2 regions of the Paenibacillus pabuli genome follow, and region 2 is predicted to be linked to the other one. Evidence: a T-box and tRNA genes for the amino acid it is inferred to sense, from the RefSeq annotation. Region 2 holds a T-box; the other holds one or more tRNA genes.
What was found. A T-box is a leader RNA that pairs with one kind of tRNA and senses whether it is charged. The one in region 2 lies ahead of trpS (tryptophan--tRNA ligase), so its partner is inferred to be a tRNA-Trp.
Positions count from the first base shown of each region.

Region 1: it has a tRNA-Trp gene. The T-box ahead of trpS (tryptophan--tRNA ligase) is inferred to sense a tRNA for this amino acid. The anticodon was not compared.

Region 1 covers NZ_JBDOIO010000004.1:191,816-198,811, reverse strand. The annotation lists gene ABGV42_RS20500 (helix-turn-helix domain-containing protein) at 1-947, shown strand, start outside; gene ABGV42_RS20495 (class I SAM-dependent methyltransferase) at 968-1,927, opposite strand; tRNA gene ABGV42_RS20490 (tRNA-Leu) at 2,199-2,277, opposite strand; tRNA gene ABGV42_RS20485 (tRNA-Cys) at 2,312-2,385, opposite strand; tRNA gene ABGV42_RS20480 (tRNA-Gly) at 2,392-2,466, opposite strand; tRNA gene ABGV42_RS20475 (tRNA-Gln) at 2,471-2,545, opposite strand; tRNA gene ABGV42_RS20470 (tRNA-His) at 2,559-2,631, opposite strand; tRNA gene ABGV42_RS20465 (tRNA-Trp) at 2,661-2,734, opposite strand; tRNA gene ABGV42_RS20460 (tRNA-Tyr) at 2,741-2,826, opposite strand; tRNA gene ABGV42_RS20455 (tRNA-Thr) at 2,831-2,906, opposite strand; tRNA gene ABGV42_RS20450 (tRNA-Phe) at 2,927-3,002, opposite strand; tRNA gene ABGV42_RS20445 (tRNA-Asp) at 3,097-3,174, opposite strand; tRNA gene ABGV42_RS20440 (tRNA-Met) at 3,204-3,277, opposite strand; tRNA gene ABGV42_RS20435 (tRNA-Val) at 3,301-3,376, opposite strand; tRNA gene ABGV42_RS20430 (tRNA-Glu) at 3,447-3,518, opposite strand; tRNA gene ABGV42_RS20425 (tRNA-Ser) at 3,525-3,616, opposite strand; tRNA gene ABGV42_RS20420 (tRNA-Asn) at 3,620-3,695, opposite strand; rRNA gene ABGV42_RS20415 (23S ribosomal RNA) at 3,762-6,686, opposite strand; rRNA gene ABGV42_RS20410 (16S ribosomal RNA) at 6,992-6,996, opposite strand, start outside.
Region 2 covers NZ_JBDOIO010000003.1:3,547,113-3,554,108, forward strand. The annotation lists gene ABGV42_RS17900 (LCP family protein) at 1-814, shown strand, start outside; gene ABGV42_RS17905 (glutamate-1-semialdehyde 2,1-aminomutase) at 912-2,237, shown strand; gene ABGV42_RS17910 (PLP-dependent aminotransferase family protein) at 2,336-3,715, opposite strand; gene ABGV42_RS17915 (DMT family transporter) at 3,882-4,817, shown strand; T-box leader at 4,845-5,172, shown strand; gene trpS (tryptophan--tRNA ligase) at 5,332-6,327, shown strand; gene ABGV42_RS17925 (GerAB/ArcD/ProY family transporter) at 6,455-6,996, shown strand, end outside.

The DNA of each region.
Region 1 (6,996 bases), on a different contig from region 2:
CGGACAACAAGGTGTTTTCAAAAGAACTTTACAATATAACGGAGCGATTACATCATCAAATTGGTGAAGTTTTGAATCTTCAGATGAATATCCATTTCAGTCAACCGTACACTTCCATATCGGAGATACACCTGGCATATGGTGAAGCCATGAGGGCATTGCAGCAGCGGATGAAACCAGGGTTAGGCGTCAAGCAATATGAGGCAGAGGCAATTTATCCTTCCATTGGGACGCTACCATACCCTGACTCACTGGAAAATAGACTTATCCACTCCATTCAATCTGCAGATGAGGCTGAAACTTCCGTACTATTACAACACTTGCTACAGCATGTGTATCGTATGGAATGGACCGAGGAAGAGTATCAGTTTGCTTTGACTCGATTACTGATGCATATATTAGAAATGATGCAGGACTCCGGTATACGACTTGGGCAGATCTCTTCAGGACACAGCCCGATGATCAAGGAACTGCTCGCTCTGCAGACTGCTGCTGAAGTGGAACAATGGTTTATTTCCCGGATCATCAGGCCGGTTATTGGCATTTTCAGAGAGAGGCAATATGTACAGCATCAGCAGATCTCGGAAAGAATGATTGCCATAATCCATCAAGAATACGATACCGACCTAACACTTGACGAGTGTGCTTATAGGCTCCATTATAATGCAAGCTATTTGAGTACTGTTTTCAGCAAAGAAACAGGCTACGCATTCAGTGAATATTTATCACAGTATCGGTTCAAGATGGCCCGAAAGTGGTTGGATGAAACCGAGCTAACGGTTAAGGATATTGCTGCTCGGCTTCGTTACAACAACCCGCAGAACTTTATCCGTTCATTTCGAAAATGGGAAGGAATGACTCCGGGCCAGTATCGTGAACGTAGAGAAAGGTCCTCGCTCTTCCATGAAATAAAATCTAATGTAGGTAAGCCAAAAGGGAGCAGGTGATCTGCTCCCTTTTTAACGAATCAACCTTGGTTATATTTTTTAGCTTCAGTGGTTCGAACAGCCTTCATGTTCTGCTGATCCAGTTGAATTAAAATTTTACCGAACCTGCCGCCACGTAAGAAGGTAATCACGCCATCTGGATAGGCTCCTCTGACATAATGCTCTGCTATGTATAGTGAGTCTGCATCCGAAGGCAATCCATAGGTGTTTAGCCATTCCTTTAAATGATCTACAACTTGCTGAACAGACATCTCAATGGTGTTGACTTCATTTGTAATTAACGACGTATACGCGTAACCCTTCAAGAATAACAGCTGTTGTATGTATCCCATATCTCCCGAACGGTATGGTGGATTAACCTTAAGGACCTCTTTTAACTCGTCAATTAACGAATGCACTCTCGGGCCGGCCATGGCACTAATATACACATATTTGCGTGCACTTTGAATCGCCTGTTCGACTGTTTCCCAATCAGACATCGCTGGGCACATGGAGGCAAAGGCAAAATCGTATTTCTTTTCCCAGCCTTTCTCCTGAATCGATATTTCTTCAAAACGTTCGGAAATAATCTCAATATTGGACGCTAATGCGTGTGGGATTGTTTCTTTCATCAGAGAAATGAGCAGTTCAGAAGGTTCGACTGCAGTGACAGTTGCCCCCTTTTCTGCAAAAGGAATTGTAAAAATGCCTGAAGCCGCTCCAATGTCCAATACGGATAAATCACTAAAGTCTACACCCTGGTTCTCAATCCAGCTCATGATGCGCTCGGAACGCTTCTTACCTTCTTCTGTGAAGGATTGATGGTGATAATCTCGTGCCCAGCGTTCAAATGCTTCTTCCGTTTCGAACGGCGCACTCTTCTTCTTGTATTTGGGATTCCTCGGCTGCTGCTTCCACGCCTCTTCCCAGATGGACAGATCAAATAATATTTCTGAATAATGAGCTGAATTGATTTTCTCAGACACTTTACCCTCAGACATTTCGTTTCACTCCGTTCTGTGTATTGGATTGTAGATTTACCAAAGATCACTTTTAAAACTAAAGAAGCAATCCATTATCATGTAGCCAATCTCTTATTTGTACGATGTTGGACTTAAATTAGTTAATATTATAGACTTTATTTATCTACAATATATTTAATTTATCCACACGTCAACCGCCTATATTACATCTCTACAGTATCGAGAGGAATAATCATCAAATAAAAATAACCCTGTGAATTGTCTAAGCAATCCACAGGGTTATACGTTATACCGGCGAGAGGACTCGAACCTCCACGGTTTCCCACTCGATTTTGAGTCGAGCGCGTCTGCCATTCCGCCACGCCGGCATATCATGTTGTAGTATATTTTCTAAAAATATACTGGAGGCGCCACCCAGATTCGAACTGGGGATAAAGCTTTTGCAGAGCTGTGCCTTACCACTTGGCTATGGCGCCATATTTTGGAGCGGACGACGGGAATCGAACCCGCGACCCTCGCCTTGGCAAGGCGATGCTCTACCGCTGAGCCACGTCCGCATAATGGCTGGGGATATAGGATTTGAACCTATGCATGACGGAGTCAAAGTCCGTTGCCTTACCGCTTGGCTAATCCCCAATAAAAACAAAGGGGCGATCGAGGGGAATTGAACCCCCGAATGCCGGATCCACAAACCGGTGCGTTAACCACTTCGCCACGATCGCCATATGCATTATTCACTAAAAAAGTTAATTGGCAGGGGCAGCAGGAATTGAACCCACACCAACGGTTTTGGAGACCGTTGTTCTACCTTTAAACTATGCCCCTAAAAACTGGTGGAGGATGATGGATTCGAACCACCGAACCCGTACGGGAGCAGATTTACAGTCTGATGCGTTTGGCCACTTCGCTAATCCTCCATAGTGGTGCCGGCGAGAGGACTTGAACCCCCAACCTACTGATTACAAGTCAGTTGCTCTACCAGTTGAGCTACACCGGCGTATTAAGTTGTGATGAAAATGGTGGCTCGGGACGGAATCGAACCGCCGACACGAGGATTTTCAGTCCTCTGCTCTACCGACTGAGCTACCGAGCCATAATAAAGTCTAATCATGAAACGTTGCACTTTATCCAAGGCGTCGGTGCCATATAACAGACTTAGTGAACAGATTCCTCATGTAGAGTAAAAATGGCGGAACCGACGGGATTCGAACCCGCGATCTCCTGCGTGACAGGCAGGCATGTTAGGCCAACTACACCACGGTTCCAAAGCACTTTCTGTAAAGAAAGTATAATATTGCGGGGGCAGGATTTGAACCTGCGGCCTTCGGGTTATGAGCCCGACGAGCTACCGGGCTGCTCCACCCCGCGTCGTTATAAAAAATAAAATTATATGGTGGAGGCTGAGGGGCTCGAACCCCCGACCCTCTGCTTGTAAGGCAGATGCTCTCCCAGCTGAGCTAAGCCTCCGAACAACACATTTATGATCTTAACATAAAACTGTTGTTAAAATCAACCTCTTTTTTTGAGGTGAAAATAATGACCCGTAGGGGATTCGAACCCCTGTTACCTCCGTGAAAGGGAGGTGTCTTAACCCCTTGACCAACGGGCCTTACTATGGCGGAGAGAGAGGGATTCGAACCCTCGAGACGCTTGTGGCGCCTACACGATTTCCAATCGTGCTCCTTCGGCCAACTCGGACACCTCTCCATATGGCTCCCCGAACAGGACTCGAACCTGTGACAACTCGATTAACAGTCGAGTGCTCTACCAACTGAGCTATCAGGGAATATTGTTCAGAGATTATTCTCTGAAAACTAGATCCGAAACGAAATGTGCGACTAAAACCTGCAATTTGGATAAGCCCTCGACCGATTAGTACTGGTCAGCTCCATGCATTACTGCACTTCCACCCCCAGCCTATCTACCTCGTCGTCTTCAAGGGGTCTTACATACTGGGAAATCTCATCTTGAGGGGGGCTTCACGCTTAGATGCTTTCAGCGCTTATCCCGTCCGTACATAGCTACCCAGCGGTGCTCCTGGCGGAACAACTGGTACACCAGCGGTACGTCCATCCCGGTCCTCTCGTACTAAGGACAGCTCCTCTCAAATTTCCTACGCCCACGACAGATAGGGACCGAACTGTCTCACGACGTTCTGAACCCAGCTCGCGTACCGCTTTAATGGGCGAACAGCCCAACCCTTGGGACCTACTTCAGCCCCAGGATGCGATGAGCCGACATCGAGGTGCCAAACCTCCCCGTCGATGTGGACTCTTGGGGGAGATAAGCCTGTTATCCCCAGGGTAGCTTTTATCCGTTGAGCGATGGCCCTTCCATGCGGTACCACCGGATCACTAAGCCCGACTTTCGTCCCTGCTCGACTTGTAGGTCTCGCAGTCAAGCTCCCTTATGCCTTTGCACTCTTCGAATGATTTCCAACCATTCTGAGGGAACCTTTGGGCGCCTCCGTTACTCTTTAGGAGGCGACCGCCCCAGTCAAACTGCCCACCTGACACTGTCCCCGTACCCGCTAAGGGCACCAGGTTAGAACCTAGATACGATCAGGGTGGTATCCCAACGGTGCCTCCACACAAGCTGGCGCTCATGCTTCAAAGGCTCCCACCTATCCTGTACAGATCGTACCCAAATTCAATATCAAGCTGCAGTAAAGCTCCATGGGGTCTTTCCGTCTTGTCGCGGGTAACCTGCATCTTCACAGGTATTAAAATTTCACCGGATCTCTCGTTGAGACAGCGCCCAAGTCGTTACGCCATTCGTGCGGGTCAGAATTTACCTGACAAGGAATTTCGCTACCTTAGGACCGTTATAGTTACGGCCGCCGTTTACTGGGGCTTCGGTTCACAGCTTCGGATTGCTCCTAACCGCTCCCCTTAACCTTCCAGCACCGGGCAGGCGTCAGCCCGTATACTTCGCCTTACGGCTTCGCACAGACCTGTGTTTTTGCTAAACAGTCGCTTGGGCCTTTTCACTGCGGCCCCCTCGTGCTATTCACACTACCGGGGCACCCCTTCTCCCGAAGTTACGGGGTCATTTTGCCGAGTTCCTTAACGAGAGTTCTTCCGCGCGCCTTAGAATTCTCTTCTCGCCTACCTGTGTCGGTTTGCGGTACGGGCACCTTCATCTGGCTAGAGGCTTTTCTTGGCAGTGTGAGATCATGACCTTCGCTACTGTAATTTTCACTCCCCATCACAGCTCAGCCTTATGGTTAGCGGATTTGCCTACTAACCAGCCTCACTGCTTGGACAGACATCCATCAGTCTGCGTCACTACCCTACTGCGTCCCCCCATCGCTCGTAACGATTTACGGTGGTACAGGAATTTCGACCTGTTGTCCTTCGACTACGCCTTTCGGCCTCGCCTTAGGTCCCGACTTACCCTGAGCGGACGAGCCTTCCTCAGGAACCCTTAGGCTTTCGGCGGATCAGATTCTCACTGATCTTTTCGTTACTCATACCGGCATTCTCACTTGTATAATGTCCAGCGCTCCTTACGGTACACCTTCAACCCTTATACAACGCTCCCCTACCCCTGATGCAAGCATCAAGCCATAGCTTCGGTGGTGTGTTTAGCCCCGTTACATTTTCGGCGCAGAGTCACTCGACCAGTGAGCTATTACGCACTCTTTCAATGGTGGCTGCTTCTAAGCCAACATCCTGGTTGTCTGTGCAACTCCACATCCTTTCCCACTTAACACACACTTGGGGACCTTAGCTGATGGTCTGGGCTGTTTCCCTTTTGACAATGGATCTTAGCACTCACTGTCTGACTCCCGGAAGTAAGTCTATGGCATTCGGAGTTTGACTGAGCTTGGTAACCCTTGCGGGCCCCGCACCCAATCAGTGCTCTACCTCCACGACTCTGTTTTCCGAGGCTAGCCCTAAAGCTATTTCGGGGAGAACCAGCTATCTCCGAGTTCGATTGGAATTTCTCCGCTACCCCCACCTCATCCCCGCACTTTTCAACGTGCGTGGGTTCGGGCCTCCAGTGCGTGTTACCGCACCTTCACCCTGGACAGGGGTAGATCACCCGGTTTCGGGTCTACGTCCACGTACTAACTCGCCCTATTCAGACTCGCTTTCGCTGCGGCTCCGGCTCTTCACCTTAACCTTGCACGGGAACGTAACTCGCCGGTTCATTCTACAAAAGGCACGCCATCACCCCTAAAACGGGCTCTGACTTCTTGTAAGCACACGGTTTCAGGTTCTATTTCACTCCCCTTCCGGGGTGCTTTTCACCTTTCCCTCACGGTACTGCTTCACTATCGGTCGCTAGGAAGTATTTAGCCTTGGCAGATGGTCCTGCCGGATTCATACGGGGTTTCACGTGCCCCGCACTACTCGGGATCCGTCTCGGAGGGAACAGACTTTCAATTACAGGGCTTTTACCTTCTTTGGCGGGCCTTTCCAGACCTCTTCGTTTAACCGGTTCCTTTGTAACTCCATGTGAGACGTCCCACAACCCCAGAGAGCAAGCTCTCTGGTTTGGGCTGTTCCGCGTTCGCTCGCCGCTACTGACGGAATCACTATTGTTTTCTCTTCCTCAAGGTACTTAGATGTTTCAGTTCCCCTGGTATGCCTCTACATAACCTATGTATTCAGTTATGAGTAACTGGATATTACCCCAGCTGGGTTTCCCCATTCGGACACCCCCGGATCAAAGCTTGCTTACAGCTCCCCGAGGCAGTTTCGTTGTTCGCCACGTCCTTCATCGGCTCCTAGCGCCTAGGCATCCTCCGTGTGCTCTTAGTAGCTTAACCAGTTGCTCCGGTTTCGACTGCTCACTTCCCTTGTTTTGCTTGCGCAAAGCCAAAAGTCGCTCCCATTCGATACCATCGCAAAGCAGTTTTCGCTATTATTTGAAACTTGTTTAACACAAGTTCAGCTAAAAGGAATGTTCTAATTCGCATTTTTCGTTTCGATATCTAGTTTTCAAAGAACAAGCTCCATGCAAAAGCAAGCTGTTTTGAGAGTTTGAGCTCTCAAAACTGAGCAACGAGTGAGTACGTTTTGCAGATCTAGTCTGCTATTTGAATGTTTCCACTCGGGAAACGATTCTCCATAGAAAGG
Region 2 (6,996 bases):
GGATGCCCGCGGCCTCAAAGAAGGGGAAATTCCCCGTTCGGACAGCATGATGGTCGTATCGCTCGACCCACTCACCAAAAAAATCAACTTGTTCTCCATTCTGCGAGACACTTACGTCGATATAGACGGATATGGCAAGGAGCGAATTAACACCGCTATTACCCATGGTCCCAATGCAGCAATGAAGGCGGCTGGCGACCTGCTGGGTATCCCTGTCCAATATTATGTGTATACCGATTTCCAAGGATTCATCAAATTGGTGGACGCCGTTGGCGGTGTGGATTTTGACGTAGAGAAGGACATGCACTATACAAGCAAGGCAGACAATAACGAATACGATATTGATCTGAAGAAAGGTTACCAGCATCTGGATGGAGAAACAGCGCTCATGTACGTGCGTTTCCGTCATGATGCAATGTCCGACTTCGCTCGTTCCGAGCGTCAACGTGAATTCTTGAAGGCCGTCGCGGCGAAGATGCAATCCACGACAACCATCGCCAAGCTTCCTACCATTCTGGAACAAGTCAGCCCTTATGTGGATACTAATCTGACACTCTCGGATATGTGGAAATTGGGTGGACTTGGATATCAGAGCAGCATGAACGGCAGCGAGCAGATTCCGCCGATGAACATGCTGAAGGAAGAGCGGACCGCAGGTGGAGCTCAAGTCCTGACGGTAACCGATGAAGAGAAATTGAAGCAGCATATTCAGGATATCATTCACCCGCCTGCTGAACCAGAAGACAGTACGACTGGAACCGAAGATAAAACAGCAAGCGGTGAAGACCAACCGTCGGAGCAACCGGCTCAGTAATGTAATCACGCAGAGGGCAGCTATATATGCTGCCCTCTCGCTGTGTTGTGTTACGAAAAACTTGCAAGAAACTATATAGCCGAAAGGAAGTAATGCCATGAACTCATTTTCATCTCGTCCCCAATCCGAATCCTTATATAAAGAGGCCCTTGAGCATATTGTAGGCGGCGTAAACAGTCCCTCTCGCTCCTTCAAAGCTGTTGGCGGCGGCGCACCCGTTTTTATGAAAAAGGCGCAAGGTGCCCATTTCTGGGATGTTGACGACAACCGTTACATCGATTATCTGGCAGCGTACGGACCCATTGTAACTGGACACGCTCATCCTCATATTACCCAGGCCATTAGTGAAGCCGCAGCGAACGGTGTGTTATACGGTACACCAACCGAGCTTGAAATCAAGCTTGCCAAAATGCTGAAGGAAGCCATTCCTTCCATGGATAAGGTACGTTTCGTCAACTCCGGTACCGAGGCAGTAATGACCACCATCCGCGTGGCGCGCGCCTATACCAAACGCAATAAAATCGTGAAGTTTGCCGGATGTTACCACGGTCACTCCGATCTGGTGCTGGTCGCTGCAGGTTCAGGCCCTTCCACACTCGGGATTCCGGATAGTGCAGGTATTCCAACCAGCATCGCACATGAAGTTATCACGGTTCCTTACAATGACCTGGATGGCCTGAAAGATGCCCTAGAGCGCTGGGGTGATGATGTTGCAGCGGTAATGGTGGAGCCGATTGTCGGCAACTTCGGCATGGTTATGCCAGAGCCTGGCTTCCTGGAAGGACTGTGTGCCATGACACGTGCCAACGGTTCGCTCGTTATTTATGACGAAGTCATTACGGCTTTCCGTTTCCACTATGGTTCTACGCAAACATACGCCGACCTTGCCAATCATGCCGAGATCGAACCGGATCTGACTGCTCTCGGCAAAATCATCGGTGGCGGATTGCCAATTGGAGCTTATGGCGGACGCAAGCATGTCATGGAACAGGTTGCTCCGCTCGGACCGGCCTACCAAGCCGGAACAATGGCCGGTAATCCTGCTTCCATCTCTGCAGGTATCGCTTGTCTGGAAGTCCTTCAGGGCGAAGGCGTATACGAAGAAATGGAACGACTGGCCATTGATCTGACATCAGGTCTGCAGGCTTCTGCCGATCGTCACGGTATCGCCCTAACCATTAACCGGATTCGTGGTGCCTTCTCCACACACTTCTGCGATCACCCGGTAACGAATTATGATCAGGCTCAAGATACAGACGGGGAACAGTTTGCCTCCTTCTTCCGGCATATGCTGAACCGCGGTATCAATCTGGCTCCATCGAAGTATGAAGCGTGGTTCCTGACTACGGCCCATACAGATGAGGATGTGCAAGCAACACTGGAAGCGGCTGAAGCCTCTTTCAAGGCTATGGCTCAAGAATAGTCCTAAGCTAAGATATCTAGCGTTACAGATAAGGCGTGCAACCAGGCTGAATATTCAGCTTGGCTGTACGCCTTTTGTATCTAGGGCTGCAAAAAAAATCACTTCATGTTTCCGGTTTGCAGCTTCAATACCTCCTCACGTATGATTCGCATCCCCTCTTCAATCCGCTGCTTCGGCACATTAGATATATTCAGCCTCAGCATTTTATCCTGCTGCGTTCCCTCAGGATAGTAACGCTCGGTTGTACCCGCAATAACTCCGCGTTCTTCCAACCGGGATAACAATACGCCAAGTGGCATATTTCCAGCCAATGGCAGCACCGTATGCTCTCCACCTGTACGCGGTGCATCGGTAAATGGACTAAAATCCGGATAAACAGCCAGCTGCTTATGAACCTTCTGCATTCGGGCTGCATAACGGCTGCGAATGACTTTGCCGTGATGAGCAAACATGCCATTGCGGATATAGACCTCGAGTGCAGCTTGAGACAGCACAGAGGTGTCGATATCCAGCATTTTTTTGTGCCCCCCGAATGAAGAGGCAAGAGCAGTGGGAAGGACCGCTACACCAATGCGCAGGCCGGGAAACAGAATTTTGGAGTAACTTTTTAAATAGATAACCCTGCCTTCCGTATCGTAAGAAAATAGTGGATCCTGCTTCGTATTTTCCTCCAGATCGGCCAAGTAGTCGTCCTCCACCAAGTACACATCGTATCGTTTTGCCAGCCTAATTAATCTCTTCTTCTCGGCAACGGTCATCGACGTCCCCAGCGGATTGTGAAAACGCGGCATGACGTAAAAGAATTTAATATCGCCTTCACCAAATTGCCGTTCCAGCGTCTCCCAGTCGAGACCTTCCAGCGTACGTCTTACCCCGGCAATCGGTACATTCAGACCTTCCAGCAGGGAATGCATAAGATGATAGCTGGGAAGCTCAACCAGAACCCGTTTCTTTCCATTCGGAAAAGCCATCAAGGCGAGTACAGCAAGCGCCTGCTGCACGCCGGATGTAATAAAGAATTGTTCTGCACGGGCAAACACCTGATAATCAGCAAATTGCCTTTGTAACAAATGGATCAGGGATGGCAATCCTTGCTCCGTACCATATAAAAACAACTCCGCCTGATTGTTCTCCATCGCCTGATCGACGCAATGACGAAAATCGGAATACGGAAATACCCGGGGGTCGGGGGCAGCAGAGGCAAAATCCAGCGGTCCCTTCCAGTCGACGTCTTCTGCACCTACTCCATTCTGTACAGCGTAATAACCCGATTGTGGAACAGCATACACGAGATGCCGCTGCTCCAGCCATTCATAGGCACGAATCGCCGTGCTTACACTGCACTGATGTTGTTCAGCCAGCACACGTACCGCCGGAAGTTTAATTCCCTTGTCAACCCACTGTTGATGACCCCGCTGCTGCAGCTGTTCCTGTATCCATTGCTGCAGCGACTCCGCAATTATTTCATATTTTTTCATAAAAATAACCCGTCCTCCCCACATAACTGTACCGGTACAATCCATGCTTTTCTATATTGTACCACGACAGAACTGACAGTATATTGAATAAGGACCTTACAGCATATGGCAACAACCGAATACTTGCCCAGTCCGACTCAGTAAACAGCCTATTGGAGGAAACATAATGAACAAGACACGTCATCGGGCCTATGCCTATACCGCAGCCGTAATGTACGCGGCTATCATCGGTTTATCTTTTCTGTTTGTCAAAATGACCGTCCAAGTGGCGCATCCTATAGATGTGCTTGCACACCGGTTTGCCCTATCCCTTCTCGTCGTCAGCATTCCGGTCGTCCTGGGATGGATCAAAATCCGGCTCACACTGGGGGATCTGTGGCGGATCATACCGCTTGGCCTGCTCTCTCCGGTTTTGTTTTTTGCCTTTCAGGCATTTGGACTTGTATCATCCAATTCATCTGAAGCTGGAATCATCCAGGCCATGGCCCCTGTCTTCACCCTTATTCTTGCTTCGATATTCTTGAAAGAACGGACCTCTGTGCTGCAAAAGCTGTTTCTGCTTCTATCTGTTGCCGGAGTGGTCTTCATCTTCGTGATGAAAGGCAGCGGAATGACTTCAGGCAATTTCAAGGGAGTTGCCCTGCTGCTGCTCTCCACCGTTTGTTTTGCAGGGTATGGCGTGCTTGCCAGACCGCTCACCCAGAAGTACAAACCGATGGAATTAACCTGGGTTACCCTAATGGTTGGCTGTATTGTTTTTAACTCCTCTGCAGTCATCCGTCATTTATCCAATGGTACGATTAGCGATTATGTAACACCTCTTGGGGATGCATCTTACCTTGGAGCACTGGCCTATCTGGCCATCCTCTCCACCATGATTTCGACTCTGCTATCCAGTTACGCGTTAACCCATCTGGAAGCTTCCAAGATGAGCGTATTCAGCAACTTGTCCACCTTGATTTCCATTGCAGGCGGCGCCTGGATTTTGCATGAACCGGTCAGTGGATACCATTTTGTCGGTGCAATCCTGATTATTGCCGGGGTGCTTGGAACCAATATGAGTGGCAGAAAACACAGGCTGGTCAGTGAAGTCAAAGCATGATACAATGTTAAAAATTGTAAATGGACGTTATCAACGATGATGAAGAGAAGTACATACGATATGGTGCTCCAGAGAGCCGGCGGATGGTGGAAGCCGGTGCACTGGTCGTATGGAAATGGGCTTCGGAGTTCCGAGCTGAACACGGTCTGTATCCTGCACTCGGGGTTCGGAGCTGTAAGTAGGCAAGGTGGCATGTTCAGCCGTTACCCATGGACAGGATATCGATCAACGACATCGGCCGACTCTCCTTGGTTTTCTCACCGAGTACCCGCAGCCTTGATCCGTATCCCTCAAAGCGGGCCGCAACCAGCGGCCAATTAAGGTGGCACCGCGAAGCAAAAGCTTCGTCCTTCTATTCTGTTCCCTCACGTGGAGCAGGATGAAGGACGAGGCTTTTTTATTTGAATACCTAACACTGTAACAGGCTGAAAGGGGGTGATGGTCGTGGAAGATGGCTGGTGGCGTCAGCAGATTAGAATGCTCGAACCATTACAATATCAAAGGAGAATGAACCATGAATATGAACAAGGATGTTATTTTAACTGGAGACCGAACAACAGGACAGCTTCATCTCGGCCATTACGTGGGCAGCCTGCGCAGCCGGGTGCAATTGCAGAAAGAATACAAAACATATATTTTACTGGCGGATGTGCAGGCGTTGACCACTCACTACGATCAGCCAGGGTTGATTGCAGACAGTGTTTATCAAGTGACTCTCGATTATCTCGCTGTAGGTATTGATCCGAACCAAGCTACGCTGTTCATCCAATCCATGATTCCGGAGATCGCGGAATTAACGGTGATCTTCTCCATGTTTGTCACCGTGAACACGCTTCGGCATAACCCAACCATCAAGACGGAGGCGCGTGACCGCGGATATACGGATCTATACTACGGCTTCTTGGGCTATCCGGTCAGTCAGGCTGCAGATATCGCATTCTGCAAAGCGACGCTCGTTCCAGCAGGCGAAGACCAGATTCCGCATATCGAGACTGCACGCAAACTGGTCCGGAGATTCAATGAGCTATACGCTCCGGTTCTGCCTGAACCTCGCATTTTGACTGGAGAGAGGCTCGGCGGACTCGATGGTATCGGCAAAATGAGCAAAAGCATGGGCAACACCATCTCATTAAATGCGAGTCATGATGACATACATGCCAAACTGACCAAGGCCAAGACCGATCCTGCACGCATCCATCGTACCGACCCAGGCCACCCCGACATCTGTCCGGTATTTGCATATCATCAGTTATTCCGGAAGGAGCACGCCGAAGAGATTCATGCCAGCTGCAGCCAAGGTTCCATCGGATGCAGAGATTGCAAGCGTCTTGCTGGCACTGCGATTAACGATTTGCTTGCGCCCTTCCGTGAACGGCGAAATGATTATGAGCAGCGGGAAAACGAGGTGAAAGAAATTCTCGTTGAGGGAACCCGTCAGGCACGTAAAGTCGCGCGGGAAACGATGCTGGAAGTACGAGAAGCGATGGGGATTCGTTATTTTGACCTTTAAAGTTTAAGGAAAAAGCCAGAATGAGAGGAAGGGATACTTCAACATAACACTCGCTTGCCTGTATGAAGCACACAAATCACGTTAACACTGCTGAGGATAGTCTATCGCGAAAAGGGGACCCCTCAGCATGAAACCTAGACAACCTTCTTTTTTGCAAGCCATGATGTTAATTATGTTATCTGTTGGCCTAATCAGCCACGTCCTGATCATTCCTGCCTTATTAAGTGCGGTTAAAAGGGACTCCTGGATTTCTGTCCTGTTATCGGCAGGACCCTATCTGGTGTTTGCGCTCATGCTTGCCTACGTCTCTCGTTTTCTTCAGCATCAAACCTTACATGAATGGCTGACTTCCCATCTGGGAAAACCCCTGGGCTTGCTCTTCCGGATCGGAAACAGCCTCTTTTTCTTGTCCGTCATCTATTTCACCCTGCACGATACCACCACCTGGGCTAAAACCAGTTATCTGACGGAGACACCCATATTGGCAACAAGCATTGCTCTTATGTCGCTCTGTGCCTATGCGGCCTATAAAGGCATTCGTTCGCTCGCATTTACAGCAGGACTCGTTCTGCCTCTCGTTGTGCTGCTTGGCTTCTATGTCGCAATCGTAAATACTCAATACAAGGATTACAGCCGTCTGCTCCCCGTTCTTGAACATGGCTGGCGTCC